2 regions of the Paenibacillus sp. FSL H8-0283 genome follow, and region 2 is predicted to be linked to the other one. Evidence: riboswitches for the same ligand, from Rfam matches in the RefSeq annotation. Region 2 holds a riboswitch; the other holds the start of a gene.
What was found. Region 2 has a riboswitch for glycine ahead of gcvT (glycine cleavage system aminomethyltransferase GcvT). Riboswitches for the same ligand answer to the same signal wherever they lie in the genome.

Region 1 (4,220 bases), 2.2 Mb from region 2:
TGGGATGAAGCAAAGCAGGACCGAGAGCTGTTTAACTTTTATCAGAAACTGATCTCCCTACGTCATGCTCATCCTGCCCTGCGTGCAGAAGGCACCGTTCGTTTCCTGCAGGCTCGTCCCGATGGCAGCCAACTGGTATTTGAGCGACAAAATGAGGAGGAACGCATTCTGGTTCTGTTCAATCGATCAGAAGAGACGGCTATTGTCGAGCTGGAGGCTGGTGACGAGGAATGGACCGAGTTATTCGGCGGAAACCATCGTACTGCCAAGGAAGATGGCATACTCGCCATTGAACTGCCCGCGTATGGATATGCCGTACTGAGTACGGCTGTGAGCCAGAACTAGAGTCATAATACACATTCATCTGAAGTCAAATATAAGTATCCTAACTTCGCTTCATCTGGCAGCATAAAACAAGCGTCCTGCATAACCCGGATTCGGGTTCGCGGACGCTTGTTTTGTAATTTTGTATTCGCCGTTATACATCATAATGTCACTGATTTATATATCGGTGGTCCCGGTTCAGCTTAAACCTGAGTACCCTTGTCCACTTGAGCATTGTCCGCCCCACTTGTAGTTGTGTCAGAATCCGCTGGTTTCGACTCCGTCTCAGGCTCGGCACGCTTTGCCTTTGGTTTAGCCAGCTTTTGCATCATTTTGCGGCCTGTTGGCGTCTGGGCCAACCCGCCTTGGGCTGTCTCCCGATGGCGGCTCGGCATCGCACTGCCTACTTCCAGCATGACATCGATGACTTCATCTGACGGAATGGCACTACGCACTCCGGCCAGGGCCATGTCAGCCGCAGCCAGCGCCGTAACTGCACCCAGTCCATTACGGACGATGCACGGGATTTCAACAAGGCCTGCGACCGGATCGCAGATAAGGCCCAGTGTATTTTTTAACGCCAAACCAACGGCATGAACAACCTGTTCCGGTGTACCTCCACGCAGTTCAACCATGGCACCCGCAGCCATGCCGATAGCGGAACCCACTTCCGCCTGACAGCCACCTTCGGCACCGGAGATAAATGAATTGTTGGCAATAACATAACCAATCGCCCCCGCACAGAACAACCCGTTCACCAAATGTTCGTCCGTCCAGCCAAATCGCTCCTGTGAACTGATAAAAACACCCGGGATAATGCCGCAGGAACCGGCTGTTGGTGTTGCCACGATCCGGCCCATGGAGGCATTCACTTCAGATACACACAGGGCATACGCCATGGCAAGTGCGGAAGCATCTCCTGAACAAGTCTCACCCTTGCGAATGTACTCGGCCATTTTTTTGCCGTCTCCACCTGTTAATCCACTGCGTGATGTCGTATCTTCCGTTAACCCTTTGCGTACCGCTTCCTTCATCACCTGATAATATTCAGACATCTGCTTCACAACATCCGCTTCCGGTGTATTGGTCTCCTGAACCTGCTCCTCGATCATCAGCTGAGCAATGGTTTTGGATTCTGCTGTACAGATCGTATTCAGTTCGTGCAAATGTTTAAACCGCATCCGAATCAACTCCTCTCTTCAAATCAATGACACGAATGTCCAATACATGGTCCAGCTCCCTTAGACGCTTGAGCATATCAGGATTAGGCACACCATCCATTTCCATCGCGGTAAGCGCTTCGCCATCACGGGCTTTCCGGTCCACCTGCATATACCCGATGTTAACCCCGGATGAACTGATCGTGGACGTTACCGATGCAAGCACCCCTGCTTTGTCCGCATGTCGCAGAACAAGTGTTGGAAACTCACCACTAATCTGAACACGAAAATCATTCATCGAATGCACGGATACGCTTCCACCACCAATGGATGCACCGATTAAGGAGCAGGCACGTTCTCCATGCCACAACTCAATTTTGACCGTATTTGGATGAGGAGCAGGTAGGCCACTTGTATAAAACTCAACCTCCATGCCCGCTTCCTCTGCGTATTGCTCTGCATCCGGGATACGCGGATCGTCTGTGACATAATCCAGCAGACCACCGATCAGTGCCAAATCTGTTCCGTGCCCCTGATACGTATCTGCAAATGAACCGTACAGCGTCAGCCGGGCACGATCTGGCGTACATCCCAGCCACTGACGAGCAATTCTTCCTAACCTTGCCGCACCAGCTGTATGTGAACTTGAAGGCCCCGTCATCGATGGACCAATAATTGAGAAAACATCTTTAAATCGCACTTGTAACCCTCCATTATTAATCATGATTCATATTTGTAAAATGTATTCGTCATTTCGATCCAGGAGTTTCACCACAATGTCCCTTATTTAGATATGATGACATCAAAAAAGGACAGAAGAAGGCCTTAGGCCCTCTCTCTGTCCTCGATACCTGAGAGTTTCACGATCAGCAGTGTCTCACGACAAGGGTGCACTGCCTGCGATTACAGACAAGTTCACCGGGCTGACTGATCATATACCCCTTGGGTGGCGCAATTCGCGCACTCTCCAGAGTTGCGTCCAACGATGGTACATTTACCTGAGAGATTAACGACTGCGCCGGGTGCGCAGCAGCTTGCTCCTTCGGTGCCTGAACACTAGCCATATTGCTCGGCTAACCCAGGTCTCTCCCGCTCGTTATCATCCGCTGTATTATTTTAATTCGATTCGAATGGGTACATTTCTAAGTTTTTGATCAAGTATACCCATAGAGTAATGTACAATATCATATATGTCAACAAAAGTAACGTGTAATTACCATAAGTCCGATGTCTATTTTAACTGAAGCGAATAGCATTAATATTTCTCACTTCCGCTGAGGCACTCGTGACGTTGCTAGTTGTTGTAAATTCAATACTTACTGTATATGCGTTAGTAGTTGTTGCAGGAGCAGTATCCACGTAGGTGTTGGAAGAAAGAAACCTCAACGTTCCCGAAGCATTACCGGTTCGTGAGAGCTGCAATTGATTAATTAGAACTCCGTTACGTCTCAGGTTAACGTTATATGCGACACTCCAGTTAGACCCTACAACTACCGCTACTTGTGTACTATTATCGATTTTCACGCGTTGACCTGCCACCACGGGTACATTAAGTGTCTGAATGGTCGTTTCACCGGTCAATGGAAGAGCCAATGCCGCTGTCTGACTGTTAGCAAACAAGGAAGAATCCGCAGGGGCAGAAGCTGCTGTCGATCCAGTAGCTCCTGTTGCGCCAGTGGCTCCGGTCGTTCCCGTTGCTCCCGTTACACCAGCCGTCCCGGTTGTTCCGGTTACGCCTGTTGCACCTGTAACCCCTGTGACTCCGGTCGCTCCCGTTACTCCGGCCGTCCCGGTTGTTCCCGTCACGCCTGTTGCACCTGTAGCCCCAGTGACTCCGGTCGTTCCCGTTGCTCCCGTTACACCAGCCGTCCCGGTTGTTCCCGTCGCACCTGTCGCACCTGTCGCACCTGTAGCCCCAGTGACTCCGGTCGCTCCCGTTGCTCCCGTTACTCCGGACGTCCCGGTTGTTCCGGTTACGCCTGTTGCACCTGTAACCCCTGTGACTCCGGTCGCTCCCGTTGCTCCCGTTACTCCGGACGTCCCGGTTGTTCCGGTTACGCCTGTTGCACCTGTAACCCCTGTGGCTCCGGTCGTTCCCGTTGCTCCCGTTACTCCGGACGTCCCGGTTGTTCCCGTCGCACCTGTCGCACCTGTAGCCCCAGTGACTCCGGTCGTTCCCGTTGCTCCCGTTACTCCGGCTGTCCCGGTTGTTCCGGTTACGCCTGTCGCACCTGTAGCCCCAGTGACTCCGGTCACTCCCGTTGCTCCCGTTACACCAGCCGTCCCGGTTGTTCCGGTTACGCCTGTTGCACCTGTAACCCCTGTGACTCCGGTCGCTCCCGTTGCTCCCGTTACTCCGGCCGTCCCGGTTGTTCCGGTTACGCCTGTCGCACCTGTAGCCCCAGTAACTCCGGTCGTCCCCGTTACGCCTGTCGCACCTGTAACACCAGTGACTCCGGTCGTCCCTGTTACTCCCGTTGCGCCTGTATCTCCAGTGACTCCTGTTGCTCCCGTCAATCCGGTTGCACCTGTAACACCAGTATCTCCAGTCGCCCCTGTTACGCCTGTTGCGCCTGTAACACCAGTATCTCCAGTCGCCCCTGTTACGCCTGTTGCACCTGCAGCCCCAGTAACTCCGGTCGTCCCTGTTACTCCCGTTGCGCCTATCGCACCCGTATCGCCAGTGACTCCAGTTGCTCCCGTTGCGCCTGTCGCACCTGTATCGCCAGTGACTCC
Region 2 (4,220 bases):
ATGAGCTGTTTGCGACGAGTTGCCGCTGCGGCCAGATTACCGGCTTCCGCAAAAGCTGTTGCACCGTCATACATACTGGCATTGGCTACAGCCATACCGGTTAATTCACAGATGTAGGATTGAAATTCGAAAATGGCCTGTAGTTCACCTTGGCTGATCTCAGGCTGATAAGGTGTGTAGGCAGTGTAAAACTCGGAACGGGAAATGACATGATTGATGACGGAAGGAACATGATGATCATATATGCCAGCGCCGAGGAAGCTGGCGTGTGTTTCGAAATTGGCGTTGGCGCCAGCTTGTTTGGACATGTGACGTGTCAGCGCATATTCATCAAGTTTGGAGGATACGGGCAGCTCGCCCTGATAACGAATCTCTTTTGGAATGTCCTGAAACAGATCCTCCAGCGTATCCACACCGATGGTTGCGAGCATGGCGCTCTGATCTTGTTCAGTCATGGGAATGTAACGGTGCTTGCTCATGCTTGATCAGCTCCTTGAGTAGGTGTCTTCGACGTACGTGTCCGTTTATGAAAAGGGGTCTTCACGACCTCGGCTTTTAGTTTCTTGCCGCGGATCTCAATCTCAAGCGGGGTTCTCAGCGCAGCGTATTTGCTGTCGATGAGGGCAAGCCCCAGATTACGCTTCAATGTAGGTGATTGCGTGCCTGTTGTCACTTCACCAATCTGTACGCCTTCGGCGTAAATCGGATAGTGGGGGCGGGGAATACCGCGCTCCAACACTTCGATGCCGACCAGTTTGCGGGCGGGCCCGTCAGTTTTTTGCTGTAACAAGGCTTCGTGTCCGATAAAAGGTCCGGCATTCAGCTTCACAAACATGCCAACACCAGCCTCAAGCGGAGAGATAGTTGCCGACAATTCCTGTCCATACAGAGGGAGCTTTGCTTCAAAGCGCAGTGTATCCCGAGCACCGAGGCCTGTCGGTACAAGTCCGTGACCTTCACCGGCTTGCATTAACCCATTCCAGACCACAGCGGCTTGATCTGCAGGAACATATAGCTCAAAGCCATCTTCACCGGTATAACCGGTACGGGACAACAGTAATTTTACTCCACATACTTCAGCATCCTGCACAAAACGAAACGGTTCAATCGAGCTTACATCCGTATCTGTAACTTTCCCGATAATGTCTACAGCCAGTGGACCTTGCAAGGCGAGTAGCGCCGTCTGCTCCGAATCATTGGTCATGCTTACGCCGGGGATCAAGTGCTCTTGCAGCCACGCCCAATCCTTGTCGATGTTGGAGGCGTTAACCACAAGCATATAATGCTGATCTTCCAGCTTATACACGAGCAGATCATCCACCACACCGCCATCTGGATAACACATCAGGGTGTACTGGGCTTGACCGGGAACCAGCGTGGTCACATCATTAGTCATCATTTGTTGCAAAAAAACTTCAGCCTGCTCACCCTGTACAGTGAATTCGCCCATATGGGATACATCAAACAGTCCAGCACGCTCGCGTACCGCTTCATGTTCTTTCTGGATTCCGCTAAATTGTACGGGAAGCTCCCAGCCTCCAAAATCAATGCACCGTACGCCTTCATATTGCTGATATAGTGGGAAGAGTGGTGTTCTAAGCAAATCAGACATCAAATCACCTCGTCATGGGCCGTCAGCCGGCCGGATATACAATCGTGGATCAATGAACCAGGGTATTTTTAAATTTTCAGCTAGATATTTTCATCACATAAGTATGGTAAGGCAGCTATGGCAGCGCCATTCTACATCCTGTTTTTCGTTTTTTGGGAAAAAGGAAAAGGACAGGCCAAAGAATCGGCATGCCAAGTAGCACGCTGTATTCTAAGGCTCTGTCCCTTGTACCTGAGAGTTACCCCGCTGCGTTGTGCAGCAGGTTTCCCCTTGGGTGATCATAACGCCCGCACAGGGCGAATAGATGCTCTCCAGAGTTGCGTCCCGTAAAAGTCCTTTTGCCTGAGAGATTCACCTCCGCTTATCGGTGGTTTACTCCTTCGGCGTTACCTCATGTACATCCCGAATCGGGTGTCACGGGTAATCTCTCCCTTTACATTCATCCGCGGGTATAACATAGTCCAATAAACATATTTACTCCTTTCATTAAAACGTGAATCCACTACCGATGTCAAGAACGATATCATAGATAATGATTTAAAACCGAATATTTATTTTATTTTTTAAGTTATTGTTCGTATATTTAAAAAGACTACGCTTACTATTCTAATATTCACCAGTATATGAAGAAAGAGTGTAATCCGGTTACAGGATTTAGAGGTGTTCAGCAAATAAATTGTGAGGTATCTTGACATTTGATTCAAAAATATCATACGCTATGTTCTGGGAAAAAGGTTAAGGTCAAAGAACGCATGTACTCATTAATGAAAAGCGAGGCGGATATCGATGAGCGAATTGAAAAGTGATTTCCTGTACAGTGAAGAGCACGAATGGGTGCAAACCGTAGGGGAGGATACTGTACGTATTGGCATTACCGAGTTCGCGCAGCATCAGCTGGGTGACATTGTGTTTGTGGAATTGCCTGACCTTGAAACCAATGTAAAAGCAGAGGACAGCATTGGAACGATCGAATCGGTCAAAACGGTGTCGGACTTGTTCTCTCCCGTCACTGGTTCAATCATTGCGGTGAATGATTCGTTGCAGGACTCCCCTGAACTTGTGAACAGCTCTCCTTACGAGGAAGGCTGGATGATTGAGATCCGTGTTGAGGGAGATCTGACAGCAGCATTGTCTACATTGATGAATGCAGACGCGTATCGGAAACATACGGAAGCCCACTAAAACGAAAAACCTTAAGAAAGCCTTCTTCTAAATGCTTTCTTAAGGTTTTTCTCGTCGATATTTTCTGATTGTTGAATTTTGAACCTGGAGATTTATAGCTCTTGGATAAAAAGGAGGTTTTATGTACGGATGATATCGTTATCAAAATTTCTTGGAGCATGCAGAACTAAGGTTACGTTATGGTTTCAAATGTCTTAGTTACCCTTATCCAAACTTGTGTCCAACTAGTTTGGTAATACTTATTCCTTCTAAGAATATTGAACCTCGTTACAAGACAGCGAACAAGATAATAGTAAAAAAGGTATACAAATTGATGTACTTTAGACTTTAAAGTTTTCGTATTAAAGAAATCTAATTATATACATATAGGTTATTCATCCTAAATTATTGAAAATAAGTTGAAATTAATTAAATGTTGAAATATAATGGTTTTTGTTGGAGAATATTAAGTTGAGTTAATTTTTTATATTATATTATATTATATTTGGAGGTACATATTAAATGAAAAACATGTTAAAGAAAGTCGTAATAGCTTCAATGCTAGCAACAGCCGCCTATCCATTATTTCCTGTTAACACAAATCTAGCTTCAGCTAATAGTGATTATATTGGTGATGTTTCCCAACCAAAGTATAAAACCATTGCAACCTATTACATGGATGCAAATACGGTAAAAGATTTGGCAGCGAATATGAAGAGGTTTTCAAGTAATTCTGCAATCTTAGTTGAAACAATCGCTCCAATGATAGCTTCAAGGGTATCTCCTGTATTGGGGGGGTATGTTAGTGCAATTTCTCTAGCTACAGCACTGAGTGTCAACTCTCTACTTTCAGACGAAGTGATTTTTGCAGCGAGTCGTAATTTGAGAGTGAAAGTTGAGATACAGGATCTTCCTTATCATACTTCATACTCTGTGAGAACTATTTTTACTGCAGTCTATCATTAAATTTAATGATTTTATTAGACACAAAGGAATGAGTATAGTTATAGCCCTGTCATCAAGTAGACAATAAAAAAGAAAAAATTAATTAAACGGCGGCTTTTTTCTGGAATTTAACCAGGGAGAGGTCGCCTATTTTATCTTGGACACCTTCCTTGTTGCAAAACGAAATATATTCCGTAATCTGGCTCGTTGTTTTCTCTAGATTCAGAGGCTTATCTATATACAGTTTTTCCTTCCTTTAAGTGTGAGAAAAAGAACGAAACAAGGATTGTCAAAGCAGTTCTCACGTTGGGAATGGCTCCGCGTCAACGTCTTCTCTTTAAGCGACTTGGTTTAGTCTTGTGTTGTATAATAAATCCACTAGTTCGTATGGAGCAAGGGTGTTCCACATTGCAGTTTCTTCAACGTGTCAGTCATAGGTTTTAGTTCATTTCCCTCGGAGAGTTCCCATGCCACAATTTCGTTGTTTATACAGATCTATCTC

Region 1: linked by a shared signal. The riboswitch ahead of sdaAB (L-serine ammonia-lyase, iron-sulfur-dependent subunit beta) and the one ahead of gcvT (glycine cleavage system aminomethyltransferase GcvT) in region 2 are both predicted to bind glycine.

The regions. Positions count from the first base shown of each region.
Region 1 is NZ_CP150295.1:548,997-553,216, reverse strand. It holds gene MHI52_RS02650 (alpha-glycosidase) at 1-345, shown strand, start outside; gene sdaAA (L-serine ammonia-lyase, iron-sulfur-dependent, subunit alpha) at 528-1,505, opposite strand; gene sdaAB (L-serine ammonia-lyase, iron-sulfur-dependent subunit beta) at 1,495-2,184, opposite strand; glycine riboswitch at 2,462-2,586, opposite strand; gene MHI52_RS02635 (beta strand repeat-containing protein) at 2,721-4,220, opposite strand, start outside.
Region 2 is NZ_CP150295.1:5,412,066-5,416,285, reverse strand. It holds gene gcvPA (aminomethyl-transferring glycine dehydrogenase subunit GcvPA) at 1-479, opposite strand, end outside; gene gcvT (glycine cleavage system aminomethyltransferase GcvT) at 476-1,612, opposite strand; glycine riboswitch at 1,933-2,055, opposite strand; gene gcvH (glycine cleavage system protein GcvH) at 2,399-2,794, shown strand; gene MHI52_RS23870 (hypothetical protein) at 3,296-3,739, shown strand.